3 regions of the Kluyvera fluvialis genome follow, and region 2 is predicted to be linked to each of the others. Evidence: predicted binding sites of a transcription regulator. Region 2 holds the regulator's gene; each other region holds the start of a gene.
What was found. Region 2 encodes PurR, which represses purine synthesis genes. Its sites were predicted from a motif close to CANGCAAACGTTTGCNTG; they were not measured.
Positions count from the first base shown of each region.

Region 1: a site for PurR is predicted at 3,285-3,302, ahead of carA (glutamine-hydrolyzing carbamoyl-phosphate synthase small subunit). Genes of this name have one in related genera too.
Region 3: a site for PurR is predicted at 7,383-7,400, ahead of purE (5-(carboxyamino)imidazole ribonucleotide mutase). Genes of this name have one in related genera too.

Region 1 covers NZ_AP046142.1:4,133,367-4,143,062, forward strand. The annotation lists gene carB (carbamoyl-phosphate synthase large subunit) at 1-2,026, opposite strand, end outside; gene carA (glutamine-hydrolyzing carbamoyl-phosphate synthase small subunit) at 2,045-3,193, opposite strand; gene dapB (4-hydroxy-tetrahydrodipicolinate reductase) at 3,649-4,470, opposite strand; gene citG (triphosphoribosyl-dephospho-CoA synthase CitG) at 4,650-5,558, opposite strand; gene citX (citrate lyase holo-[acyl-carrier protein] synthase) at 5,536-6,087, opposite strand; gene citF (citrate lyase subunit alpha) at 6,087-7,607, opposite strand; gene citE (citrate (pro-3S)-lyase subunit beta) at 7,618-8,487, opposite strand; gene citD (citrate lyase acyl carrier protein) at 8,484-8,777, opposite strand; gene citC ([citrate (pro-3S)-lyase] ligase) at 8,807-9,696, opposite strand, start outside.
Region 2 covers NZ_AP046142.1:2,391,177-2,400,872, forward strand. The annotation lists gene AC6I4B_RS11405 (riboflavin synthase subunit alpha) at 37-675, shown strand; gene cfa (cyclopropane fatty acyl phospholipid synthase) at 720-1,868, opposite strand; gene punC (purine nucleoside transporter PunC) at 2,164-3,357, opposite strand; gene punR (DNA-binding transcriptional activator PunR) at 3,469-4,380, shown strand; gene purR (HTH-type transcriptional repressor PurR) at 4,399-5,424, opposite strand; gene AC6I4B_RS11430 (hypothetical protein) at 5,555-5,734, shown strand; gene cydH (cytochrome bd-I oxidase subunit CydH) at 5,718-5,807, shown strand; gene AC6I4B_RS11440 (MFS transporter) at 5,968-7,131, shown strand; gene sodB (superoxide dismutase [Fe]) at 7,170-7,751, opposite strand; gene AC6I4B_RS11450 (C40 family peptidase) at 7,875-8,672, opposite strand; gene grxD (monothiol glutaredoxin 4) at 9,014-9,361, shown strand; gene rnt (ribonuclease T) at 9,419-9,696, opposite strand, start outside.
Region 3 covers NZ_AP046142.1:3,600,467-3,610,162, reverse strand. The annotation lists gene ybbA (putative ABC transporter ATP-binding protein YbbA) at 1-621, shown strand, start outside; gene ybbP (putative ABC transporter permease subunit YbbP) at 618-3,032, shown strand; gene AC6I4B_RS17165 (porin) at 3,273-4,406, shown strand; gene mnmH (tRNA 2-selenouridine(34) synthase MnmH) at 4,540-5,628, opposite strand; gene purK (5-(carboxyamino)imidazole ribonucleotide synthase) at 5,738-6,805, opposite strand; gene purE (5-(carboxyamino)imidazole ribonucleotide mutase) at 6,802-7,311, opposite strand; gene lpxH (UDP-2,3-diacylglucosamine diphosphatase) at 7,431-8,153, opposite strand; gene ppiB (peptidylprolyl isomerase B) at 8,157-8,651, opposite strand; gene cysS (cysteine--tRNA ligase) at 8,837-9,696, shown strand, end outside.

The DNA.
Region 1 (9,696 bases), 1.7 Mb from region 2:
CGCGGTCTTCTGCACGGTCGATAGCGTCCGGGCTAGTGCCGATAACCGGTACACCAGCCGCTTCCAGCGCGCGCGCCAGTTTCAGCGGGGTTTGACCGCCGTACTGAACGATAACGCCTTTCGGTTTTTCGATACGGACGATTTCCAGCACGTCTTCCAGCGTGACCGGCTCGAAGTACAAGCGGTCGGAAGTGTCGTAGTCGGTGGAGACGGTTTCCGGGTTGCAGTTGACCATGATGGTTTCATAACCATCTTCGCGCAGCGCCAGCGAGGCGTGTACGCAGCAGTAGTCAAACTCGATACCCTGGCCGATACGGTTCGGGCCGCCGCCGAGCACCATGATTTTGTCGCGGTCAACGGACGGGTTGGCTTCGCACTCATCTTCATAAGTGGAGTACATGTAAGCGGTATCGGTGGCGAACTCTGCAGCGCAGGTATCCACGCGTTTGTAGACCGGGTGCAGGTTGTACTGGTCGCGCAGCTTGCGGATTTCCGCTTCACGAACGCCCGCCAGTTTAGCCAGACGCGCATCGGCAAAGCCTTTGCGTTTCAGCATCCGCAGGAAGTCAGCGTCGAGGCCATTAATGCCCACTTCCGCCACTTTCTCTTCCAGGCGTACCAGCTCTTCAATTTGTACCAGGAACCAGCGGTCGATGTTGGTCAGGTTGAACACACCGTCAACCGACAGGCCAGCACGGAAGGCATCCGCGATGTACCAGATTCGCTCTGCGCCTGCGTCTTTCAGCTCGCGGCGGATTTTGGTCAGCGCTTCCGGGTCATCGAGGCTCACTTTCGGGTCGAAGCCCATCGCGCCGACTTCGAGGCCGCGCAACGCTTTCTGCAATGATTCCTGCTGAGTGCGGCCAATCGCCATCACTTCGCCGACCGATTTCATCTGAGTGGTCAGACGGTCGTTCGCGCCCGCGAATTTCTCGAAGTTGAATCGTGGAATTTTGGTGACAACGTAGTCGATGGACGGCTCGAAGGAGGCCGGAGTACGACCACCGGTGATATCGTTCATCAGTTCGTCGAGGGTGTAACCCACCGCCAGTTTTGCCGCCACTTTAGCAATCGGGAAGCCGGTGGCTTTCGATGCCAGCGCCGAGGAGCGGGAAACGCGCGGGTTCATTTCGATAACAATCAGGCGACCATTTTTCGGGTTCACCGCGAACTGAACGTTAGAACCGCCGGTTTCAACGCCGATTTCACGCAGTACCGCCATCGAGGCGTTACGCATGATTTGGTACTCTTTGTCGGTCAGCGTCTGCGCTGGCGCCACGGTGATGGAGTCACCGGTATGAATGCCCATCGCATCGAAGTTTTCGATAGAGCAGACGATGATGCAGTTGTCGTTGCGGTCACGCACCACTTCCATCTCGTACTCTTTCCAGCCGATCAGTGATTCATCAATCAGCAGTTCGTTGGTTGGAGAGAGATCCAGACCGCGTTCGCAGATTTCTTCGAACTCTTCGCGGTTATAAGCGATACCGCCGCCAGTGCCACCCATCGTGAAAGATGGACGGATGATGCACGGGAAGCCGACGTCAGCGGCAACCGCCAGCGCTTCTTCCATATTGTGCGCGATACCGGAACGCGCGGTGTCGAGGCCGATTTTCTTCATCGCCACGTCGAAACGGCGGCGGTCTTCGGCTTTATCAATCGCGTCGGCGGTCGCACCAATCATGGTGACGCCAAATTCGGCCAGTACGCCCTGACGTTCCAGCTCCAGCGCGCAGTTCAGCGCCGTCTGGCCGCCCATCGTCGGCAGCACTGCATCCGGGCGCTCTTTTTCAATAATCTTGCGTACCACTTCCCAGTGAATCGGCTCGATGTAGGTGGCATCGGCCATTTCTGGGTCAGTCATGATGGTGGCTGGGTTGGAGTTCACCAGAATGACGCGGTAACCCTCTTCGCGCAGCGCTTTACACGCCTGCGCACCAGAGTAGTCAAACTCACACGCCTGACCGATAACAATCGGGCCCGCACCCAGAATCAGGATACTTTTTATGTCTGTACGTTTTGGCATGGCTCTTTTAACTCCTGATTATTTCGCGGACTGACGGTATTGCTCAATTAACTCGATAAAGTGGTCGAACAGCGGTGCGGCATCGTGCGGGCCTGGGCTGGCTTCCGGATGGCCCTGGAAGCTGAACGCAGGCTTATCGGTACGATGGATGCCTTGCAGCGTGCCGTCGAACAGCGATTTGTGCGTTACACGCAGGTTAGCTGGCAGCGTGGCTTCATCTACCGCAAAACCGTGGTTCTGCGCGGTAATCATCACCACGTTTTTGTCCAGGTCTTTTACCGGATGGTTGCCGCCGTGGTGGCCGAACTTCATCTTGATGGTTTTCGCACCGCTCGCCAACGCCAGTAGCTGATGGCCGAGGCAGATGCCAAATACCGGAATCTCGGTCTGGAGGAATTTTTCAATCGCGTCGATAGCGTAGTCACACGGCGCTGGGTCGCCAGGGCCGTTGGAGAGGAAGATACCGTCTGGATTCATCTTCAGGACCTCTTCCGCAGAGGTTTTCGCCGGAACCACCGTCAGGCGGCAGCCACGGTCAACCAGCATCCGCAGAATGTTGCGTTTCGCGCCAAAATCGTAGGCAACGACGTGGAACGGCAGCTCTTCTTCGGACTTCGCTTCTGGCAATTCACCCGCCAGTGTCCAGCTCCCTTGTGTCCAGCTATAGCTTTCAGCCGTGGTCACTTCTTTCGCCAGATCCATCCCGTTCAGGCCAGGGAACGCTTTGGCTTTTTCCAGCGCCAGTGCGGCATCCAGATTATCGCCTGCGATGATGCAGCCGTTCTGCGCCCCTTTCTCACGCAGCAGGCGCGTCAGCTTACGAGTATCGATATCGGCAATCGCCACGATGTTATGGCGTTTCAGGTAAGAAGAGAGGTCTTCAGTGTTGCGGTAGTTGCTGGCAATCAGCGGCAGGTCACGAATTACCAGACCTTGTGCGTGAACCTGGGAAGACTCTTCATCAGCGGCGTTAGTGCCGACATTACCAATATGGGGATAAGTAAGAGTGACGATTTGGCGAGAATAAGAAGGATCAGTGAGGATTTCTTGATAACCGGTCATTGAAGTATTGAAAACGACTTCCCCAACCGCCGAACCTGTTGCCCCTATGGCCCGACCGTGAAACTGGGTTCCGTCTTCCAGAACCAATAGCGCTGACTTAATCAAAACACCCTCCAGAGAATATTTACTCGATTTATTTGCATATTAATTCATTTCAATGCGATAAATCAATGCAAATCTGCTTACCGATGAATTTCTGGCAAACGGCGGCATTCTAGAGACAGCCTCGGCAAAAGTCTACCTTAAAGGGCATTTTTTATTATTATTTTATGGCACTGGTGAAACCACCAGCCAAAAACCGCCAAAAAGATCAACTAACTCATTGTGGAAAACGCTTGCGGAGCAGGAAGAGTGTTAAATCGTGGGGAAGATCGCGAAAAAGTAGACCAGATGGTCAAAATTTACATTTAACCAACACATTTTTGCCACTAAACATATAAAAATGAGAGCTTCAAAATCAAATTGATAAAAAGAACTTAAAATAAAGGGCAATAAATTATTGCCCTTTGTAATCAACGAACTACGACTACAACAACCACATCACTACGGGTAATAAATCGTTATAATTCATTCAAATTCAGCACATCACGCATATCAAAAAGACCATTACGCTTTGATTTTATCCACAAAGCCGATCTCACTGCGCCGTTGGCAAACGTCATGCGGCTGGAGGCCTTATGCGTTATCTCTACACGCTCACCGATATCGGCAAACATCGCCGTATGTTCACCGACAATATCGCCCGCGCGCACGGTGGCAAAGCCGATAGTGCCCGGCACACGCTCGCCGGTGTAGCCTTCACGGCTATAGACCGCGCAATCTTTCAGATCTTTATCCAGCGCCGAGGCAATCGCCTCGCCCATTGCCAGCGCAGTGCCTGACGGTGCATCCACTTTATGGCGATGGTGCGCTTCAATAATTTCGATGTCGGTATAGTCGCCCATCACTTTTGCCGCTTTCTCCAGCAGCTTCAGCATGACGTTTACGCCGACGCTAAAGTTGGCAGCAAACACAATGGCAATCTCTTGCGAGGCATCGCGAATCGCCTGTTTGCCAGCATCGTCGAAACCGGTCGTACCAATGACCATGCCTTTACCGTGCTCGCGGCAAAATGCCAGATGCGTTAACGTCCCTTCCGGGCGAGTAAAATCGATGAAAACGTCGAAATCATCTTTTACGGCTTCGAGGCTGCTGTGAACGGTAACGCCCGACTTCCCCGCGCCCGCCAGTTCACCGGCATCGCTGCCCAGTAAAGAAGAGCCTTCACGCTCCAGCGCTGCGCCCAGTTGAACGCCTTCCATCGCCAATGTTGCCTGGATTAACTGGCGTCCCATGCGGCCGCCAGCGCCTGCAATGGCGACGCGGATTTGTGCATCATGCATAGCTATTCTCTTATGTTAATTTTGCGTAAACCGTTCTCAGAGTAACCAGCCCACTTCAGAGCCGCCAGCCGAAAACGACAATAATTAGAATAAAATGATAAACAGAGAGGCGTATCAGTAAAAGGCATGATTCATCCCGCAGGATGAATCATTATCACGGGAGAGAAATGAAGTGAAACTTACTCAGAATAGAGTGCCCCACTGGGGAAATGACTCAAAAACCAGGTTACCGCCAGTAAATCTGCGCTGCCGCCGGGGCTAAGATGACGCGAGATAAGTTCATCATCCAGCGCCTGCATTGCTTCAATGCCACCATTAACCAGCACACCGCCCTGCCATAATATTTTTTGCGCCTGCTGCTGTACGTAATAAAGGCCCTCTAACCCGCCGCGAGAGACTAAGTTGGTGTCATCATTCCAGGCCATCAAATGCAGAAGCGTTTGCATTAAGGACAGGTTGGTGTCGCAGTGCTCTTGTAACACTCTATTGTAAACGGGCAGCGCCTGGGTTCTGACAGTGCGAAACCCGCTTTCCGCTTCGCCGCGCGCGCCCGATAACCCAAAGCGTAGAAAATGCGCCTCTCCTGTCGTCGGCTTCCTGCCTTTACCAGAGGAAAGCTCACGGGCGACAATATTTCGGCACAAACGCGCGACCTGATCGCAAATACGGTTTTGCTCCAGCGCTTCTTGCCTTGCCACAATACGCCCAATCGCCGCACTGAGCAGGCTAAAGGCAAAGATTGCGCCACGATGGGTATTCACCCCGCCCGTCGCCTGTAGCATGTCGTTTTCACAGGCCATCCCCAGCGGTCGCAACATCACCAGCACGTTTTCCGCCTCCAGTTGTGCCGTGCTGTTGCCCATAATGAAAAACTTTTCCATCCAGGGCGCAATGGCTGCGGTACTGCGCTCGAACGCCGCCAAATCCATATCTTGATGCGCGCCTGAATTACGAATATCCACCAGCCCCGGTTTCGGCGTTAAACGGACTTCAGTTAACAACGCCCGTTCCACCAGCCTGATGATGTCCCCACCCTGCGGCGACAGGTTGTCTACCCGATGCCGTTCAGTCACAGTGCTCACGCTCATAGCTTTCAATCCTTCGTGCAATTTCATCCAGCAGGAGGTCGAGCGTATGCTGTCGCCCCCGAGCGCAGACATGGGCTTCCTGCTGGCAAACCAGACAACATCGGGCAGGAAACCCCAGTTCACGGCGAGAGAGCGACTGTCCATCGCTCTGCACAATATCAATATCCCAGAGCCGCCCCAGCGCGTGGTGCGTCTCCAGCATCAACATCTGCCGTTTCAGTTCCTTCGCAGGAGCGCAGACGGCTGCCATCCATTCCGGGCCACTACGTTCATCAACGCGTTTTTCCCAGACAATCACCCATTCCCTCTGCTGGCAAAGCGCCGTGATTTCGCCCACTGCGTAGTCCACAACCCGCCGCCATACTGGCGAATTCTTTACCGCGCCAGGGGCAACCAGTGAGAAAGAGATAAGCGGTAGCCGATAGCAATCGATCGCCTGACGCTGCCTGCTCGCGCGTTTTTCACGCGCAAGCAGTACCTCTTCAAGCGTCGCTGGCTGGCCGCCGGATAGCAGCGCTGCGCCGTCCATCAACGTTTAACCTGACGAATAACATCAATCACGGAACCATCGCGGTAGCGAACGACGGCAACCACGCGGTCAGTGAAAGCGATCGGTTCAGGCTTGCCGGTGAGCAGTTCAGCCCGCTGCTGGAGCTGCTCGATAGTCATCAATGGCACACCGGCGGCGCGCAGGTTATCAATCAAGTCCTGGCGAGCCGGATTGACGGCAATACCGTGGTCGGTCACTAACACATCGACGCTCGCGCCGGGCGTTACGGTGGTCAGCACCTTTTCCACCACACAGGGAATACGCCCACGAACTAATGGCACGGTAATAATGGTGAGGTCCGCGCCCGCCGCCGTATCGCTGTGGCCGCCGGATGCGCCGCGCAACACGCCATTTGAACCGGTCATGACATTGACGTTGAAATTAACGTCAATCTCCAGCGCACTCAGCATCACCACGTTCAGACGCTCGCAGGCCGCGCCTTTAGAAGCGGGGTTAGCATATTGGTTCGTTGAAATTTCAATATGATGCGGGTTTTGCGCCAAAGAACGGGTCGCATCGCCATCAAAGGATTGAGTGTCCAGCAGTGCCTTGATCAACCCTTTTTCATGCAGATCCACCATCGTTCCGGTGATCCCCCCCAGGCCAAAGCTGGCGGTGATGTGATGGCGACGCATTTTATCTTCCAGGAAGCGCGTCACCGCCAGTGAAGCGCCGCCGGTTCCGGTTTGCAATGAAAAACCGTCGTTAAAATAACCGGAATGTTCAATCACATTGGCCGCCTGACGAGCAATCAGCAGTTCGCGTGGGTTACTGGATAAACGGATCGCCCCGGCGGTTATCTTCGCCGGATCGCCCACCTCATCCACCTGGACAATCAAATCCACGCGATCCTGCGCGATGCTCGCCGGATAGTTCGGGTAGCCCACCCACTCTTCCGTTAGCAGCACCACGCAACGGGCATGTTCGGCATCCACCTGCGCGTAACCCAGCGATCCGCAGCGCGATTTGCCGCTAAAACCGTTGGCATTGCCAAACTCATCACAACACGGAACCCCCAGAAAGGCGACATCAATCTTCAGTTCACCGCTCTGGATAAGCTTCACGCGCCCGCCGTGAGAGTGGATCTGCACTGGGTTTTCCATCAGCCCCGCAGAGATCTCCTCCCCCAGTTTGCCACGCAGGCCGGAGGTGTAAATCTGGCGAATAACGCCGTTTTTAATATGTTCAATCAGCGGCCAGTGGGCATCAATCAATGAGCTGGAGGCCAGTGTCAGTGAGTGAAAACCCATTTCTGCAATCTTCGCCATCACCATGTTGACCACCTTGTCGCCACCCCGAAACGCGTGATGGAAGGAGACGGTCATCCCGCTTTGCAGGCCAGAGCGGCGGATGGCATCTTCCAGAGAGTCACACACTTTGCGCTGGCGTTTCTCTGTCTCGCTGGCAAGCCACGGGCTGTTTGCCGTCACCCCTTCGTAAGGCTGTAACCCTTCCGGCACTACGTATTGCTGATTCAGCATTGTCACTGTCTCTTTCATGGTTCCTTCCTTAATCACGAATACCGGATGCCGATAACGCCACCACTTTGCGCGCGTGGTCGATAATTGGGCCATCAATCATTTTGCCGTTGAGCGATACCACGCCCAGCCCGCGAGACTCGGCTTCTTCAGCCGCTGCGATAACCTCCAGCGCGTGATCAACCTCTTTGTGCGTCGGTGAATAGGCCTGATGCAGTAGCTCAATCTGGCGAGGGTTAACCAACGATTTGCCATTAAATCCAAGCCCTTTCGCTAGCTGCACTTCTTTAAGAAAGCCTTCTTCGTTATCAATTTCCGACCACACCACGTCATAGGCGGCAATTTTCCCTACACGCGCCGCATGTAGCACAGCGCAGCGCGCGTAAAACAGCTCGCTGCCATCGCCACGACACGTCCCCATGTCCATCACGTAATCGAAAGCGGCTAACGCAATAGCCACCATTCGCGGGCTGGACGTGGCAATGTCAACGGCGTTGACCACGCCCATTGCAGATTCAATCGCCGCCATCAGTTTGGTGCTGCCCACTTCGCGCCCGCACTCGCGTTCGATGCGTTCAACCTGCGCTTCCAGCTCCAGCACATCGTTTTTGCTGTCGGTTTTGGGCAGGCGAACAATATCAACGCCCGCGCGAACAACGGCTTCAAGGTCAGCCAGCCCGAACGGCGTATTCAGCGGGTTAATCCGCACCACTTTTTCTACATCCCGATAGAAAGGATGCTGTAACGCGTGATGCACCAACAGACGCGCGGTATCTTTTTCGCGAAGGGAAACGGCATCTTCAAGATCAAACATCACCGCATCAGCGCCATACACAAAGGAGGTGCTTAACATCGCCGCGTTAGCACCGGGGATAAACAGCATACTGCGACGAGGTTTCATAACGCGCTCCATTGAATATCCGTTTGTTCTGCTGCACGCAGCGCTGCCGCCTGAACTCTTGCACGCAAAATGCATTCCAGCGCCCCTTTGTCATCCACGCTGACCTGCGCGTTTTCAACGCCCAGCTTCGCCAACGTTTCTCGCACCACTCGCTCAATCGCAGCGCCAAACTGCTGCTTCACCAGGCTTTCCAGCTCCAGTTGGATCCCAGGCTCAGTCGATGGTCCAATCCTGACCATCGCATCGCTGGATTCCAGCGTGCCTGCCAGGGCATTTTTAATGATTTCCATAGCTTGTATTCCTTGTTAACGGTATTACGTCATGCGGTTTCAGTACGTACAGCCGCCAAACGCTGCAAAAAAGCCAGCGTTCCAGCAGGAACCAGCGCGCTCACGCCCTGCCAGTTGTGCTCGGCGTACAGTTTTCTGACGCGAGAAGCGGAAACCGGCGCGCCGTTTTTCTCCATGCGCGCCAGTTCCACCACTTCAATTGCGGGGCCACTGCCGTTCGGGTCACTCAGAATGTCGTGCATTCGTTGGTTATAAGCGCGGGTCAGCGGGCAGAAAGGTTCGTCGCCGACAAAGCGGTGGGTGATTCCCAGCGCCGGAGCCAGATGCTGGCGGAATAATTGCAGATCGATTTGGCTGTGACAGTCGTCAACGACGCCCTGCTCTTTGAGGAAATAACCCGGGAAAGTGGCGCGAGAAATCAGGTATGAGGAACCAGGATGCAGCGTGATATTGCCGATGCCGCGAATGCCTTGTTCAACCAGCGCCCATCGGTCTACATAACGGAAAAATGAAGCATCTTCTTTCACCACAAACAGATGCAGCCAGTCGCACTGCGCCGCCGCCTGCTCTAATAAATAGCGATGGCCCAGCGTGAAAGGGTTGGCATTCATCACAATCGCGCCGATGTTCTTTCCCGGCTGGCGATACAGCGCCAATTGGCGGCAATAACGCGCCAACCGTTCACTGCTGTTTTCCATCAGCACTGCCAGGCCATCCGCCTGCGCAATGGGCCAAAAACCAGCGCCGGAGAACAGCGCGCTGTTTTCCGGTTTGGTGAATAAAAACAGCTCACTGCGATTGAGTTCATAAGCCAGCGTTAACAGCTCGGTCAAGAGCTTCAGGCTCAGCCCTTCGCCTTGTAACGCTGGCGACACGGCGATGCACTTCAGCACATTCCCGGCGATCGCCCCGCAGCCCA
Region 2 (9,696 bases):
TGGTACCGAAAATAGATTATTAAAGGAGTTAACTGCATGTTTACGGGTATTGTGCAGGGCACGGCAGAAATCGTGTCTATTGATGAAAAACCAAATTTCCGCACTCACGTTGTCGCTCTGCCGGAACACATGCTGGCGGGCCTGGAAACCGGGGCGTCGGTTGCTCATAACGGCTGTTGTTTAACCGTGACGGAGATTAACGGCAACCACATTAGCTTTGACCTGATGAAAGAGACGCTGCGCATTACTAACCTCGGCGATGTAAAAGTTGGCGACCAGGTTAACGTTGAGCGCGCGGCGAAATTTAGCGATGAAATTGGCGGTCATTTAATGTCTGGCCATATTATGACCACCGCTGAAGTGGCAAAAGTCCTGACCTCTGAAAACAACAAGCAGATCTGGTTTAAAATTCAAGACCCGTCGCTGATGAAATACATCCTGTACAAAGGTTTTATCGGGATTGACGGTATCAGCCTGACGGTTGGCGAAGTGACGGCGACCCGTTTCTGTGTGCATTTGATTCCAGAAACGCTGGAGCGCACGACGCTTGGCAAAAAACGCCTGGGCGATCGCGTGAATATCGAAATTGACCCGCAAACGCAAGCGGTAGTAGACACCGTTGAACGCGTGATGGCGGCAAAAGAAGCGGCGGCGAAGCAGGCTGTAGCTGAGTAAAAATGAATATTGCCTGCCTCAATGTGAGGCAGGCAATCGCACATTTAGCGGGCGACGCGCAGGCCGTGCTCAGCCCCGCGAGAGAACATCACCTGCCACAGTTGAATATCTCGCGCCCGAAAAGCACCCGCGCAGGCGTTGAGATAGTAACTGAACATGCGTTTGAATCGTTCAGAATAGTTGTCGGCGATTTCTGGCCAGCAGGCGAGGAAACGCGAATACCATGCCATCAGCGTTGTGTCGTAATCAGCGCCAAAGTTGTGCCAGTCTTCCATCACAAAGTGTGGCTCGCTGGCGTTGGCAATCTGGCGAACGGAAGGCAAACAGCCATTCGGAAAGATGTATTTGTTAATCCACGGATCAACATTATTGTCGGTTTTTTTCGAACCGATAGTGTGCAGTAAGAATAAACCGTCAGGTTTTAAATTGCGGTCAACAACGGCAAAATAGGTATCGTAGTTTTTCGGGCCGACGTGCTCGAACATCCCGACGGAGACGATACGGTCAAACTGTTCGTGTAGGTCGCGATAATCCTGAAGCAAAATAGTGACATCCAGCCCTTCACAGCGCGTTTGCGCCATTTTTTGCTGTTCAGCGGAAATGGTCACGCCCATCACTTTCACACCGTAGTTCTTCGCCATATACGCCGCTAAACCCCCCCAGCCACAGCCGATATCCAGCACGCTCATTCCGGGTTTTAGCTGCAATTTCTGGCAGATAAGCTCAAGCTTGGCTTGTTGCGCTTCTTCCAGCGTTTGCGCTTCTTTCCAGTAGCCGCAGGAATATTGCATATAAGGGTCAAGCATGCGGCTAAAAAGATCGTTGCCGAGGTCGTAGTGCTCTTTACCGACCATCCAGGCGCGTTTGCGGCTTTGCAGGTTAAATAGCCGTGCACCCGCGACGCGAAGCGTATCTTTGAAATGATGTGGGAGTTGGTTTTCTAATCCGGCGCGTAGCACTTTGTCGAAAAAAATATCTAAACGATCGCATTCCCACCAACCGTCCATATAACTTTCGCCAAGGCCTAGCGAACCTTCTTGTAATACACGTTTGAAAAACTGCGGATTTTTGACCTGAATATCGCAAGGCGCGTTGCCATTGATTTCAACGCTTGCCCGGTTTAGCAGCTCGCTAACAATACGATACCAGTCATCGTCCGGTACATTGACTTCTTCTATACACGATGAGCTCATAGCCTCTCCATCCCGACCTGATGATCAGAAATTTCAAACAGCGTAGACGCTTTTTTGAGTTTGTGAGAAATGTCACGAAAAATCGTGAGCCTGCTATCTGACGTAGCACAGAGGAAGGGAAGAATCCCTTACCGAAAGCCAATCCATGGTGTAAACGGAGGCATCCCGCTCTCGTTTAATAAATAAAATCGCTATTAATTATGTGATGCCAATCCAGTATAGGACGCTAAGTTTGTTGATTCAACAAAAAAATCCTAGCGTCCTAACTGTTTTATAACATTGATATCAATGATATTTAAGCGTGCGAGGCGGTTTGTTGCGTTTCCCGCTCAGCGCGACGGGCGGCTAACTGCATTCTGTAGCCAATACCGGCGAGCAGTACGGTCGCTAACATTACACTGGTGGTGGTCAACAGTGGTGTGGCGATAAGCGTAGAGACGGCAAGGCTTGCCAGGAAGCACAGCCCCAACTGTAAGGTATTTTGCAGCGCTGCCGCGCGCCCGGTGGCCTGTGGGAATGGCTTCAACGCCTGGGCGACCACAATCGGGTAAATAGCGCCGTTAACCGTTGCCATCAGGCAGAACGGAATGAGCAGGGCGGTCAGCGAGACATTTTCCGCCAGGCCAACGGCCCATGTTGCGATGACGCTTAAACCAAACACCACCAACAGCCACGGCAGCATTTGCGAACCTTGCCACTTTTGCAACGCCGAGCGGCAGCCGTAACCACCGATTAAGAACGCGATGGTTTGCGGCACATAGCTCAGGCCAATCACCGTTGGGCTGTAGCCCATATCATGCAGAATAAACGGCGAACCGGTCAGCCAGGCGAAGAAACTGGCGGAGCAGGCGGCGTAGATCAGCACGTTACCGCGATAATCTTTGCTGCGCAGCAGGCGCATAAAGGTCAGTTTTTCTTCGCTGGACGTCGCATTGTGGTGCGCGGGTTTCAGGCGCAGGGCAGGCAGCATCAACACCAACGTGATGATAAACAACGTGGCAAAAATCGCCTGCCAGTCGAAATGCGCCAGCAACCAACTGCCCAGCAGAGGCGCCAGTGCCGGAGACAGCCCGACCAGCGGCATAATCGTGGCGAAAATACGGTTAGTGCGCTGCGGTGGATAGTAATCGGTGACCATCGCCTGCCAGGTGACTGCCGCCGCACAGACGCCTACCGCCTGAACAAAGCGCAGTACCAGCAGCGTAGTGCCATCGCGCACCCACAGCATCCCCAGACAGCCGATAGCGAAAATGGTTAACCCCGTCAGCAAAATGGGCTTGCGCCCGTAGCGGTCGGACAACGGCCCCCACAGTAGTTGTGCTACTGCGAAACCGGCGAGGAACAGGCTCAGGCTGGCACTGACCGCAGACGCTGGGGTTTGTAAGTCTTGCTGGATGGCAGCAAATGCAGGTAGATACATATCGGTGGCCAGAAAGCCCAGCACGCTAAGCCCTGCGAGCCAAACTAAAAAACCTTTCCCAGGTTGCATAAATCGCCCTTTTTATTGTTAGTGAACAGAGTCGCTGAGTGTAGAGAGTGCATTCGAGCTTGTGAAACGCTAATATTTGAGTCATGGATTCAAAATTTTTGCAGGCAGAAAATGTGGTCTGAATATTCGCTGGAAGTGGTTGATGCAGTTGCGCGTAACGGCAGTTTCAGCGCTGCCGCACAGGAGCTGCACCGTGTGCCTTCTGCTGTAAGCTACACGGTACGTCAGTTAGAGGAGTGGCTTGCTGTGCCGCTGTTTGAACGTCGCCATCGTGACGTTGAACTGACGCCAGCCGGAGCATGGTTTTTAAAAGAAGGGCGATCTGTTATCAAAAAAATGCAGATCACCCGTCAGCAGTGCCAGCAGATAGCGAATGGTTGGCGCGGGCAGTTGGCGATTGCCGTGGATAACATCGTCAAGCCACAGCGCACCCGGCAACTGATTGTCGATTTCTATCGTCATTTCAGCGACGTTGAGCTGATTGTGTACCAGGAAGTGTTCAACGGCGTGTGGGATGCATTAGCTGACGGTCGCGTGGAGTTAGCGATCGGCGCAACGCAGGCGATTCCTGTCGGGGGGCGCTTTGCCTTTCGTGATATGGGGATGCTCAACTGGCACTGCGTGGTGTCTGGCTCGCATCCGCTGGCGAAAATGACGGGGCCATTGAGCGACGATGTGTTGCGCAACTGGCCATCGTTGGTGCGCGAAGATACCTCGCGCTCGTTGCCAAAACGGACAACCTGGCTGCTGGATAACCAAAAAAGGGTGGTCGTGCCGGATTGGGCATCATCAGAAACCTGTATTTCGGCGGGGTTATGTGTGGCGATGGTGCCGGGGCACGTGGCGCAACCGTGGCTGGAAAGCGGTGAATGGGTCGCGCTGGAGCTGGAAAACCCTTTCCAGGATGCCGCCTGTTGCCTGACGTGGCAGCAAAGCGATGCTTCTCCGGCGTTAAGCTGGTTGCTGGAATATTTGGGCGACAGTGAAACGTTAAATCAAGAGTGGCTGCGGACGCCCGAGTAGGGCATCCGCAAAAAGCGATTAACGACGGTAATCGCGATAAGGACCATCGGCAACCGAGCGACGCTCGATAAGACGCGGGTGGACTTCAATCGACTGTGACTCTTCGCGCTTGCTGACAATTCTGTCCATCAGCATATTGAAGGCTGTTTCACCAAGCGAATCTTTCGGCTGGTGAATGGTTGTCAGCGCTGGGGTAAAGAAGCGCGAGTTACGCACATTATCATAACCGATCAGCGAAATGTCCTGCGGCACGCGCAGCCCCATTTCGTCAGCGGCGCACAGCGCGCCCATCGCCATGATATCGCCACCGCAAAAGATAGCGGTTGGGCGAGGATGCTGCGACAAAATTTGCTGCATCGCGCGATAGCCGGATTCTGGCTCAAAATCGCCTTGTACAATCCAGTTAGCCGGTACGTTGATTTGTACCTCTTCCATCGCTTTCATAAAGCCCGCCAGACGCCCGGCGCCGGTGTTGCGCTCCAGCGGCCCTGGGATCACGCCGATATCGCGATGACCGCGTTCGATCAGATAACGGCCAGCCATATAGCCGCCTTCAAAGGCGTTATCGATTACCGAATCGGTAAAGTCGGCTTTGGCTTCGCCCCAGTCCATCACCACCATTGGGATGTGGCGATATTCTTCGAGCATCGTCAGCAGAGGCTCTGGATACTCAGAGCACATGACCAACAGGCCATCTACGCGTTTTTGCGCCATCATCGACAGATAGGCGCGCTGTTTTTCCAGGTTGTTCCACGCGTTACCCAGAATCAGCGTATAGCCTTTTTCGAAGCAGTTTTTCTCAACGGCTTCGATAATTTCGGCAAAGTAGGCCGCTTCGCTGCTGGTGGCTAACAAACCAATGGATTTGGTGTGATTAACCTTCAGGCTACGGGCAACGGCGCTTGGCGAGTAGTGCAACTCTTTAATCGCCGCCCAGACCGCTTCACGCGTTTCCTCGGCGACAAAACGCGTTTTGTTAATTACATGTGATACGGTTGTAGTGGAAACGTTTGCGCGCTTCGCTACATCTTTAATAGTTGCCATTCCATCTCACTCCAGACCCTGGCCTGCCCCTGAAAAAATCGAAAGGAAAACGTTTGCCTTCACACACCCTGGCGCAATTTGTGAATTGCGATTCGCCGGGAAAACGATACAGGACGACAGGAGGGGGTCAATGGCCGGTACGCTTTTAAATAAGCGTCGAATTTTGGCCTATCTTGACGCAAAGTGGAAGAGCAAAAACAAACATCCTGCTAAATCTGTGAAGATTTTTATGATTAACTGTGCAAAAATGAGTAAGGTCAGTTTTGCTGTAGCAATAAAAAGGAGAAAAATTGATGAGTACCGAACTTAAGCTGTCGCTCTCTACTACCGTTGTAACGCTTGCGCTGATTGTCGCCGCAGCGTTCACTGCCATCCTGCATTAATTCCCCTGTGAGGGGGCTGCCGCTCCCTCATCATCCGATTGTTAGCAAATAAGCAATAATCTTTTGCTATTTTGTACGCTTCTGCTTTTCTGTGATTAATGTCATGCTTTTAACATCATATTGATGTCGCACTCTCGATGCGGCTAACCGGAGTTATGGCATGAAAATTAATTTCCCATTATTGGCGCTCGCCATTGGGGCTTTTGGCATTGGCACTACCGAGTTCTCCCCGATGGGCCTTTTGCCGGTAATTGCGAAGGGTGTGGATGTCTCAATTCCCGTTGCGGGAATGTTGATCAGCGCTTATGCGGTTGGGGTGATGGTGGGTGCTCCGTTGATGACGCTGCTGTTATCGCACCGTGGGCGACGCAATGCGCTTATCTTCCTGATGGCGATATTTACCCTCGGTAATGTGCTCTCGGCGCTGTCGCCGGATTACACCACATTGATGTTATCGCGCATTATTACCAGCCTTAACCACGGCGCATTCTTTGGTTTAGGTTCGGTAGTGGCGGCAAGCGTAGTGCCCAAACACAAACAGGCCAGCGCGGTCGCGACCATGTTTATGGGGCTGACTATCGCCAATATCGGCGGCGTTCCGGCGGCGACCTGGCTTGGCGAAACTATTGGCTGGCGTATGTCGTTTTTGGCAACGGCGGGGTTGGGCGTGATTGCGATGATTAGCCTGTGGCTGTCACTGCCGAAAGGCGGCGCGGGTGAAAAACCGGATGTTAAACGTGAATTGGCGGTGCTGGTGCGCCCGCAGGTGCTTTCGGCGCTGTTAACCACCGTTCTGGGCGCAGGGGCAATGTTTACCCTCTATACCTATATTTCTCCGGTGCTGCACACGATAACCGACGCGTCATCCGGCTTTATCACGCTGATGCTGGTGTTGATTGGCGTTGGTTTCTCCATCGGTAACTATCTTGGCGGCAAATTTGCCGACCGTTCGGTGAGCGGCACGTTGAAAGGCTTCTTGCTGCTGCTGATGCTTATCATGCTGGCGATCCCATTCCTCGCACGTACCGAAATTGGTGCGGCGGTGAGTATGGTGATTTGGGGCGCAGCGACCTTTGCGGTTGTACCACCGTTACAGATGCGTGTGATGCGCGTTGCCAGCGAAGCGCCGGGGCTGTCGTCATCGGTCAATATCGGGGCATTTAACCTGGGTAACGCGTTGGGGGCTGTGGCCGGTGGGGCGGTGATTTCAGGCGGCCTGGGTTACAGTTTTGTGCCGGTGATGGGGGCGATTGTCGCTGGTTTAGCTCTGCTGGTTGTGTTCTTTAGCAGCCGTTCTCGCGGTGAAGAAGCGCTCGTCAGTTAATAAAAAACGCAGAAGGGGATTCCCTTCTGCGTCATTTCTTATGCCGCTAAGTTCTCGGCCACAAACGCCCAGTTAACCAGAGCCCAGAAGTGCTCCAGATAGTTAGGGCGCGCATTGCGGTAGTCGATGTAGTAAGCATGTTCCCACACATCAACGGTCAGCAGCGGTTTAGCATCGGTCGTCAGCGGAGTTGCCGCATTGGACGTCGATACGATAGCCAGAGAGCCGTCTGCTTTTTTCACCAACCACGTCCAGCCTGCGCCGAAGTTTTTCACTGCGGCATCAGTAAACTGCGCTTTAAATTCCGCGAAGCTACCAAATGAGCGGTTAATGGCTTCAGCGACTGCGCCAGTCGGTTCACCACCGGCGTTCGGAGCCAGGCAGTTCCAGTAGAACGTGTGGTTCCAGACCTGAGCGGCGTTATTGAACACGCCACCTTCAGATGTACGAACGATCTCTTCCAGTGTTTTACCTTCAAAGGCAGTGCCTTTGATCAGGTTATTCAGGTTGGTGACGTAAGTCTGGTGATGTTTACCATAGTGGTACTCCAGCGTTTCCACGGAAATATGTGGAACCAGAGCGTCTTTGGCATACGGTAATGCAGGTAATTCGAACGACATTGCTACTCTCCTTCTTATAGTTTGTTTACTCAATAACCTTGTACTGAGTAAGGACAGGGTAGCAAATTAAAAGGTGAGATAAAAGATAAGCTTACCCCGTTTATTAACAAACGGGGTAAGTGATTAACGAATGGTCTTCGGCGTAACCACGCGACGCGCGCCAACGTAGTGGCGAACCCAGTAGTCTTCGCTTAGTGAGGTGATTTGAATATCACGGCCGGTACGTGGCGACTGGATGAACTTGCCGTTGCCAACGTACACGCCAACGTGATCGGCAGTACCGCGACCACGAGTGCGGAAGAATACTAAATCACCACTTTCCAGCTCACCACGGTCAACCGGACGTGCATCGCGCAGGTGATACATTTCGTTTGCGGTGCGTGGAATGCGGATATTCACCAGATCTTTATAGGCGTAGTACACAAGACCGCTGCAATCGAAACCGGTACGCGGTGAGTTTCCCCCCCAGCGATACGGTTTACCCAGTTGTCCCATCAGCTTATTCATCGCCGTTTTTTGTGCCTTCTGCACGCGAACTTTGTGCGCCTGAGCAATGGTGGTGGTTTTGGCTTCTGCTGGGCTGGTAGTGCAGATTTTTTTGTGGCCTTTGCGGGTCTTGCAGGTTGTTATCACGTTGGCGGTTTTCAGCGAACTACTTTTCTTGCTGACTTTAGCCGTAGACTTAACGGCGGCTTTGCGCGGGGTAGAGGCTGCTTTTTTAGAGACCGGGGTCGTTGCTTTTTTCTTGGTGTTAGATTTGCTGACCGTATTCTTTTTCTTACGTTCGCTGCCTTTTACAGGAAGCGATTTTTGCGCCGTGGGCGTTTTGGTATGCCCTGTGGCATGAGCCAACGGCGTAAAGGATAACGATGTAAACAGCAATGCACAGAGCGTGAACGACCATTTTTTAATCTGCGCCACTGAATAACCCTCTGAGTATGCAGGCTTTAAAGTCTATGCCTGAGTATGGTTTACAAAACCCAACGATTCTAATCCATAAAAACACGAAATGTTAAGCGCGTTTTTGTATCTAAAACGTTGTTTCGTTAACAACTGCAAAAAAAAACATAACTTGATACATATTGAATCAAAAAATGAGCAATATTTAGCGCGCGTGAGCGATAAAGACATATTTATAAAGCAACTTAACGCGACAGGCGATAAAATAGTAAAGCGTGAACAAAATGTTATTTTCTGTTCAGGGTCTGAAACGCTACAATGTCGGACTACTGTCGTAAAGAGAAGTTTGAGGAAGCAAGATAATGAGCGAGACAATTGAAAAAATTCAGCGCCAGATCGCTGAGAACCCAATCCTGCTGTACATGAAAGGTTCCCCGAAACTGCCAAGCTGCGGTTTTTCCGCGCAGGCGGTTCAGGCGCTGTCTGCCTGTGGCGAGCGTTTTGCTTATGTAGACATCCTGCAAAACCCAGATATCCGCGCAGAATTGCCGAAATACGCTAACTGGCCGACCTTCCCACAGTTGTGGGTAGATGGTGAGCTGGTCGGCGGTTGTGACATCGTGATTGAAATGTATCAGCGCGGTGAATTGCAACAACTGATCAAAGAAACCGCTGCGAAGTACAACAGCGAAGAGCCGAAAGCGGAATAATCGTCAGGCTACGGTAGAAACAAAAAAGCGACCTTCAGGGTCGCTTTTTTTATCGCGTTATTCCGCCGCCATTGGCAGCGGCCAGCCGCCGAGACGCTTCCAGCGGTTGACGATTTCACAAAACAGAATCGCAGTTTGCTGGGTGTCGTACAGCGCGCCATGCGCCTGGGTGCTGTCAAAGTCCATGCCTGCGGCGGCGCAGGCTTTCGACAGCACGGTTTGCCCTAACGCCAGCCCGCTAAGTGCGGCGGTGTCGAAGGTGACAAACGGGTGGAACGGGTTACGCTTGAGCGAGGCACGTTCGGCGGCCGCCATCATAAAGCTGTGGTCGAAGG
Region 3 (9,696 bases), 1.2 Mb from region 2:
CTTTCCATCCTTACCGGAGTTAACCTGATTGTCAAACCGGCGCAAACCCTTGCTTTAATTGGTGAGTCCGGTTCTGGAAAGTCCACGTTGCTGGCGATTCTCGCCGGGCTGGATGATGGCAGCAGTGGCGAAGTAAAGCTGTTAGGTCAGTCGCTGAATAATATGGATGAAGAAGCCCGCGCCCGCCTGCGCGCTCAACATGTTGGCTTTGTTTTTCAATCTTTTATGCTGATTCCCACCCTGAACGCGCTGGAGAACGTCGAGCTACCCGCATTACTGCGTGGCGAAAGCGATAACCAAAGCCGACAGGGGGCTAAAGCGCTGCTGGAACAGCTTGGGCTGGGCAAGCGCTTAAACCATTTGCCGATGCAGCTTTCCGGTGGCGAGCAGCAACGTGTGGCGCTGGCGCGCGCGTTCAATGGCCGTCCGGCGCTGCTGTTTGCTGACGAACCTACCGGCAACCTTGACCGCCAAACCGGCGATAAAATTGCTGACTTGCTGTTTTCCCTCAACCGAGAGCATGGCACGACGCTGATTCTGGTCACTCATGATGCCCAGCTTGCCGCGCGCTGTGACCGACGATTGCGCCTGGTCGATGGGCAACTGCGGGAGGAAGTATGACCTTACGTTGGTTTTGGCGGGAGTGGCGCTCGCCGTCGCTGCTGATTGTCTGGCTGGCGCTGAGCCTGGCGGTGGCCTGTGTACTGGCGCTGGGCAGTATCAGCGACCGCATGGACAAAGGGCTGAATCAACAAAGCCGTGATTATATGGCGGGCGACAGGGCGCTGCGTAGTTCGCGTGAGATCGCCCCGCAATGGCTGGAAAAAGCGCGTGAGCTGGGGCTGACGGTGGGCGAGCAGATAAGCTTTTCCACTATGACCTGGGCAGGAGACACGCCGCAGCTGGCGGATGTCAAAGCGGTGGATAACCGTTATCCACTGTATGGCGAACTGCAAACGCAACCGGCGGGACTCAAGCCGCAGGCCGGAACGGTGCTGCTGTCACCACGTCTCATGGCGCTGCTAAATCTCAAAATTGGCGATAACCTCGATGTCGGCGATGCCACTTTGCGCATTGCCGGAGAAGTGATACAGGAGCCAGACAGCGGGTTTAACCCATTCCAGATAGCGCCCCGGTTGATGATGAATCTGGCGGATGTGGCGAAAACGGGCGCGGTGCAGCCCGGTAGCCGAGTGAGCTGGAACTATAAATTTGCCGGTTCGCTGCCGCAGTTAGCGAGCTACGAAGCATGGCTGTTGCCGCAGCTAAAACCGGAACATCGCTGGTTTGGCCCGAATCAGGATGATAGCGCGCTGGGGAAATCCCTCCAGCGTTCGCAGCAATTTTTACTGCTTTCAGCGCTGTTAACACTGCTGTTGGCGGTTGCGGCCGTGGCGGTGGCGATGGGGCATTACTGCCGCAGCCGCTACGATCTGGTGGCGATACTGAAAACGCTGGGGGCGGGGCGATCACAATTACGCAAGTTGATTGTCGGCCAGTGGGGGCTATTGCTGGCGCTGTCTGCGCTGGCGGGCGGCGTGATGGGATTGCTGTTTGAAGCGGTGCTGTTAGCGTTACTGAAGCCGGTTTTACCTGCCGCATTACCTGCCGCCAGCCTGTGGCCGTGGCTATGGGCGATAGGTTCGATGGTGACGATTTCCCTGCTGGTAGGGCTGCGTCCGTATCGTTTGTTGCTGGCAACCCAGCCGCTGCGCGTGCTGCGCCAGGATGTGGTGGCGAACGTCTGGCCGCTCAATATTTATCTGCCGCTGGTGGGGGCGATAACCGTGGCGCTGTTGGCCTGGCTGATGGGCGGTAGCCCGCTGCTGTGGTCGGTGCTGGCAGGAGCCGTGGTGTTGGCGGCTTTGTGTGGCCTGGTGGGTTGGCTACTGCTGAAAGTACTCAAGCGCCTGACACTGCGCGCGCTGCCTTTACGCCTCGCGGTGAACCGCCTGCTGCGTCAGCCGTGGTCAACACTCAGCCAACTGGCGGCGTTTTCACTGTCGTTTATGCTGCTGGCGCTGCTGTTGGTGCTGCGCGGTGATTTACTCGACCGTTGGCAGCAGCAGTTACCGCCAGAAAGCCCGAACTATTTCCTGATCAATATTGCGCCAGAGCAGGTGAGTGAGGTGAAAAGTTTCCTGGCCGAGCATCAGGTTATCCCGTCCACGTTTTACCCGATTGTCCGTGCGCGGCTGACGCAGATTAATGCGCATAGCACTGAGGGCAATAAAGATGAGTCCCTAAACCGTGAGCTGAACCTGACGTGGCAGAGCCAGCGGCCTGAGCATAACCCGCTGGTGGCTGGGGTTTGGCCGCCAAAAGCCGGGGAGGTTTCCATTGAAGAAGGGCTGGCGCAGCGGCTGAATATTCGTCCTGGCGATAGCGTAACGTTTACGGGCGATACCCAGGACTTTAGCGCCAAAGTAAGCAGTATTCGTAAAGTGGACTGGGAAAGCCTGCGGCCTAACTTCTTCTTTATCTTCCCGGATGGCGCGCTGGATGGGCAGCCGCAAAGTTGGCTAACCAGCTTCCGCTGGGATCACGACAATACGCTGTTGACGCAGCTAAACCGCGAATTTCCAACCGTAAGCCTGCTGGATATCGGCGCGATTTTGAAACAGGTCGGCCAGGTGCTGGCACAGGTGAGCCGCGCGCTGGAGGTGATGGTTGTACTGGTCACCGCCTGCGGCGTACTGCTGCTGTTGGCGCAAGTGCAGGTGGGAATGCGTCAGCGGCATCAGGAGTTGGCGGTTTATCGCACGCTTGGGGCGGGGAAAAAGCTGCTGCGTACCACGCTGTGGGCGGAGTTTGCACTGCTGGGGGCTATTTCCGGCCTGGTGGCGGCGATAGGCGCTGAAACTGCGTTGGCGTTGCTGCAAAGTAAAGTGTTTGATTTCCCGTGGTCGCCGGACTGGCGCTTATGGCTGGCATTGCCGCTGTGTGGGGCGCTGTTATTGTCTCTTTGCAGCGCGAGTTTAGGCCTGCGGCTGTTGAAAGGCCGCGCGCTGTTCCGCCAGTTTTCCGGTTAACTGGCCGCGTTTTTTCTTCTCTGGCCCGGTAAATGCGTGATTGCCGGGCTTTCTTATTTTTACCCGTTAACACCCAAAAATCGCTCGCCTTTTCGCCGCTTCCTTCGTTTTATGGCACCATTCGGTAAATCTGGAACCCTAAGTCGCACGTTTCATTAAAAATCAGCGAGGTAGAATTTATTAATAAACGATAATATTTGCTTGTCAGATACATGACGAGAAATTTATCAAGGAACAATAATGACAATAAAAATTAAAGCGCTGGCATTCTCGATCGGCGCAGCAGTGGCTTTGACGTCTTTCGCATCTCAAGCTGAAATCACCCTGCTCAAGCAGGATCCACAGGCTGGCAACCCCCTGAGCCGCCTGAACTTTACCGTTGGCGGGAGTATCCGTCCGCAGTTCCAGAACATGAACGGCGACGATGGTAAAAACGGCTACAAACGTAACGGCTTCGACGGCGGTACTCGTTTCCGTTTCGCGGCTGATTACTACCTGTTTGATGACATTAGCTGGGTCAGCTACTACGAGCTGGGTGTGAACATTCCGGCGCTGTTCGACTGGGATAACCACTATGCCGAAGGCGCGAACAACACCACTCGCCGTATGCTGTACACCGGTCTGAAAAGCGATACCTGGGGTACGCTGACCTTCGGCCAACAGAACAGCATTTACTATGATGTTGTGGGCGCGAAAACCGATATCTGGGACTATGACATGATTGGTCAGGCTTCAGGCAACGGTATCAACGGTGACTACGATGGTTCTTATCGTACCCGTAAATCTCTGAAATATAAGAAAACGGTAGGTGACGTTGATCTCTACGCTTCTTACCTGTTCAGCGATGACTACAATCCGAACAATGGCCTGCGCTACAAGCGTAAAGGCGGTGGTTCCCTGGGTGTGGATTACCACATCACCGATACCCTGGCGTGGGGGACTTCCTGGAACTACACTCGTGCGGAAATGCGCGGTGAAGACAGCAAAACCTACGATCAGAACATCCTCGGTACGGCTTTCAGCTGGACACCGGATAACTGGACGTTCTCTCTGGGCGGCGGCTGGTACCAGAACTTCATGACCACCAAAAAAGTGTCTGTTAACGACTACTTTGCCGGTGATGCATGGGGTCTGGAATACTTCGCGGGTTACAAATTCCCGGTTGGCCAGTATGGTCTGAAATCCGTTCAACCGTACTTCATGGGCGACCGCATCGAATACGTCAATGGTCGTAACTACCAGCGTATCGACAATGGCCTGGGTATCAGCTTCCAGCTGGATTACGGTTTCCGTGTTGATTACGAACACGTGTTCACCTCCAGCACCGATGACCTGGGTGATATGAACCTGGTGCGTCTGCGTTACGATTTCTAAGTGTTATTCAGGGCGGCATCATGCCGCCCTTATTACGTTGTCCCGCCGCTTGTTTCCTCTTTCGTTCGCCAAAACTTACCCGCAAATTGCCAGCGTCATCGCCATATCCGGCGAGATAAGCTCACCGACAGGCTTAAGGATGCGTTGATAACCAATGCACCACCGCTTGTGACGTGCCACGAAAGACAATCTTGTCGGCTTTTTTCTCTAGCTGATAGCGATACATCGGGTCGTAATATTCTTGCAGCAGCGGTACAAGCCAGGCGAAATGCGCTTCGGTAGAGCCGCTGCGCTGTTGTTCTGCCAGCGCGTCGTCAAGTGTTGCGGTCAGTTCGGCAAAGCGTTGCAACCCCAGACGACGGCGGATGGCGAACAGCCCGTGATGCAGGTAAGCGCTATATTCCTCCCAGCCTTGCTCCTCGCCGTACGCGGCGGTGAAATCATGGTGCATACGGGTGAAATACTCCTCGCGTAGACGCTCCAGGCGCAGCTCGAACGGGTCTTCAACCACCGCAATTGGGGCTTGCGCCATTCTTTCACGCAAACATTCTGGCAAGTGATTCGCGCCAATCATTCGGCCCTCATCTTCCAGCACCCAGCGCACGTTTTCTTGTTGATGCGCGCCTTTTAGCAATGCCGTTGCCAAATGGTTTTCAAAAGTGGCCTGTGAGAACTGGGCATTAAGCGTGCGGCCAAATGAAGAACCGCGATGATGCGCTAATCCTTCGAGGTCGATCCCCTGCGGTTGCTGGCGTACCAGCGGCGTTTTGCCGTTCCCCGTGCAGCCGCCAATTAACACTATCGGGTGGCGAACCAGCGTTTCGGTGGCTTGAATCGCGGCCTGGCGCAGCGCTTTATAGCCGCCAACGATGAGCGGGTAGTCAACGCCGTGTTCTTTCAGCCAGCTTTGGGTAATGTGCGAACGCTGCCCGCCGCGCGCGCAGCACAGATAACCTTGCGGAGCCTGGCGACAGGCGTCGAGCCACGCATCAATGCGCTGTTGGCGAGTCTCGCCTGCAACCAGTTGATGCCCCAACGCCAGTGCCGCGTCTGGCCCCTGGCGTTTATAGCAGATACCAACAGCCTCGCGTTCATCGTCGGTCATCAGCGGTAAATTCACCGCCGCAGGCATTGCGCCTTGTGCAAACTCGATTGGCGCGCGAACGTCAATGATGGGCGTTTCCGCGCGTAAAATAGCGCAGTAATCCGTCCCATTATTCATGGAGAAATCCTTCTATCAACAAAAGTGGGGGTATTGCGATGCTGGCAGGATTTTACGCTTCACAGAGGGGGCCGGGGAAGGATTAGTTCATCTCCCCGGCATTTAAGGCTTACTTCAGGCGAGATTGCGCCCAGGCGATACCGCTGGCGTACTCGATTGGCAGCAGTGGAACCAGTGCTTCCAGCGTCGCGCTCAGGCGGCCGGTGTCGCTGTCGTTGAGGTTCAGGTGGCCCACTTTGCGGCCTGGGCGAACGTCTTTGTCGTACCAGTGCAGGTGCACTAACGGCAGCTTCAGCCAGTCGTAATTCAGCGCCGTGCCAATCAGGTTCACCATCACTGACGGGCTGTTAACCACCGGCGGTGGCAGCGGCAGGCCGGTAATGGCACGCAGATGCAGCTCAAACTGGCTGATGGACGCGCCGTTTTGCGTCCAGTGGCCGCTGTTGTGTACCCGTGGCGCGAGTTCGTTAATCAGCAGCCCTGCGGGCGTGATAAAGCACTCCATCGCCATCACGCCGACGTAGTTTAGTTCCTGCATAATGGCGCTGAGCATTGATTCTGCCTGCGCTTGCTGTTTGGCATCGGCCTGTGGGAAGGCCACGCTCATGCGCAGAATACCGTCCTGATGCAGGTTGTGGGTTAACGGATAAAACACCGTGCTACCGTCGTGGGCGCGCGCGCCTACCAACGACACTTCGCCGGAGAAGTTAATCCCTTGTTCAACGATGCACTCGCCGTAGCACTCATCCGGCAACTGTGCGGTTTCATCGGCGCGTAAACGCCACTGCCCGCGACCATCGTAGCCACCGGTACGGCGTTTCACGATAGCCAACTCCCCCAGACGCTCAAATACCGCAGGCCACTCTTGCTGGCTTGCCAGCAGTTGCCACGGCGCGGTTGCCAGGTTGAGCTTATCGAAAAGCTGCTTTTGCGTCAGACGGTCGGCGATAATCGGGAACACGTCGCGGTTCACGAACGCAGTATGTTCTGCCAGTTCGCGCGTTAGCGCTGTTTCTGGCCAACGTTCAATTTCAGCGGTAATCACGCTTTGTTGAAACGGCACGGCTGCCGGGTCTGCTTCCAGACCGACCGGCCAGACGGCGATGCCCAGCGGTTCACCGGCCTGGCGCAACATACGGCCTAGCTGACCGTTGCCCAGTACGCAAACTTGTTTCATGCCGCACCTCGCGGGTCTGGGTTATCCAGCACCTCGTCGGTTTGCGCCTGACGCCATGCCGCCAAACGTTGATGCAGCTCCGCATCATGCTGCGCCAGAATCTGTGCGGCGAGCAGGGCGGCGTTGGCGGCGCCCGCTTTACCAATCGCCAGCGTCCCCACAGGGATACCGCGTGGCATTTGCACGATAGAGTAGAGGCTATCGACGCCGCTTAACGCCGCGCTTTGTACCGGCACGCCCAGCACGGGAACCAGTGTTTTAGCGGCAATCATTCCGGGTAAATGCGCCGCGCCGCCAGCACCGGCAATAATCACCTGATAACCGTTGTTTTCGGCTTCTTCAGCGAAGCTGAACAGTTTATCGGGGGTGCGGTGGGCGGAAACCACTTCAACGTGGTGAGGAACATTCAGAGCATCGAGGATTTCTGCGGCGAACTGCATGGTAGCCCAGTCGCTTTTGGAGCCCATCACGATAGCGATACGAGCCGGATTATTGCGGGAAGACATGCGTCTTAAAACTCCTGTGGGTGTGCTGCACACGACGTTAGAGGCCACAGAGAATAACACGGAAAATGGGCAAGGAAAACGGTTGCGTAGCCTTGCTATGGGCAAATCAAAGGGGAAGTTTAAAACGGGAAGGGGATCAGTTCGACCTCTTCAGGGCTGACTTTTACCATTGAGCCGTGGCTGTGCCACGCACCCAGCACCACGCGATACGCCGTGTCGCCGTTGGCGTGGAGCGTGTGGACATCCGGGCGATGCGTATGCCCGTGAATCAGCCATTGAACATGATGTTTTTCCATCACATCCACCACGGCTTGCGGGTTAACGTCCATGATGTCCATCGACTTACTGCTGTTGGCAGCCTGACTGCCAGCTCGCATTTTCTGCGCGATGCGACTGCGGATAAACAGCGGTAGGGTGAGGAATAACCGTTGAATCCACGGCGTGTGGACTTTGCGACGAAACGCGAGGTAGCCGGGGTCGTCGGTGCATAACGTGTCGCCGTGCATAATCAGCACGCGGCGTCCGTACAGATCGAGGACTTTTTCTTCGGCGAGCAACTGCATCCCACTTTCACGGGCAAAGCGTTTGCCCAGCAGGAAGTCGCGATTGCCATGAATGAAATAGCAGGGGACGCCAGCGTTGACCAGCGATTTGATGGCAGAGGCGATTTCGCGGTGCAGCGGGTTGGGATCATCGTCGCCAATCCAGGCTTCAAACAGGTCGCCTAAAATGTACAGCGCATCGGCCTGACGCGCTTCACCGCGCAAAAAACGCAGAAAACCGGCGGTGATCGCCGGTTCTTCTGTTTGCAGATGCAAATCTGCAATAAAGAGTGTCGCCACCAATTACTCGCTGACGGTCACGCTTTCGATAATTACGTCTTCTTTTGGTACGTCTTGATGCATACCGCTACGGCCAGTGGCGACAGCTTTGATTTTATCAACCACGTCCATCCCTTCGACGACTTCTGCGAATACGCAGTAGCCCCAGCCTTGCAGGCTTTCGCCGGAGAAGTTCAGGAAGTCGTTATCAACCACGTTGATGAAGAACTGTGCGGTTGCGGAGTGCGGAGCCTGAGTACGCGCCATTGCCAGCGTACCACGGGTGTTTTTCAGACCGTTGTTGGCTTCGTTTTTGATAGCTTCTTTGGTGGTTTTCTGATGCATGCCCGGTTCAAAACCGCCGCCCTGAATCATAAAACCGTTGATGACACGGTGGAAAATTGTGTTGTTGTAGAAACCTTCGCGGCAATAGTCCAGGAAGTTTTTAACTGTTTCCGGCGCTTTGTCGTCGAACGTTTGGATTACGATATCGCCGTGATTAGTGTGGAAAGTAACCATTTCTGCATCCTGTTCCGTTTATAGTGGTGCTTTAGCCCGCTTTTGAGCGGCATATAGGCGCTTGTTATAGCATAACCGCGCACATCGATCACCTTGCAATGTGTGCTGCTTCAAGGTTGAATTACGGGTAGAATAAACCGTTTCAGGCGCAAGCCCAGTTCACACACGTAAACATGGAATTTTCGATGCTAAAAATCTTCAATACAATGACACGCCAGAAAGAGGAATTTAAGCCTATTCACGCCGGTGAAGTCGGCATGTACGTGTGTGGTATCACCGTTTACGATCTCTGTCACATTGGTCATGGCCGCACTTTTGTCTCTTTTGACGTCGTGGCGCGTTATCTGCGTTTCCTCGGCTATAAGCTGAAATACGTGCGTAACATCACCGATATCGACGACAAAATCATTAAACGTGCCAACGAGAATGGCGAGAGCTTTGTTGAGCTTGTCGATAGAATGATCGTTGAAATGCACAAAGATTTTGATGCGCTGAATATTCTGCGCCCGGACAGCGAGCCGCGCGCTACGCACCATATCCATGAAATCATCGAAATCACCGAACAACTGATTGCCAAAGGCCACGCATACGTTGCAGACAACGGCGATGTGATGTTCTCCGTTCCAACCGATGTCAACTACGGCAAACTGTCTCGTCAGGATCTGGACCAGCTTCAGGCGGGTGCGCGCGTTGACGTGGTGGACGTTAAGCGTAACCCGATGGACTTCGTGCTGTGGAAAATGTCGAAAGAAGGCGAGCCGAGCTGGCCTTCCCCGTGGGGCGAAGGCCGTCCGGGCTGGCATATTGAATGTTCCGCGATGAACTGCAAACAGCTAGGCAACCATTTTGATATTCACGGCGGCGGTTCTGACCTGATGTTCCCGCACCATGAAAACGAAATTGCGCAGTCTACCTGTGCGCACGACGGCGAATACGTTAACTACTGGATGCACTCCGGCATGGTGATGGTTGACCGCGAGAAAATGTCAAAATCGCTGGGTAACTTCTTTACCGTGCGCGATGTGCTGAAGTATTACGATGCCGA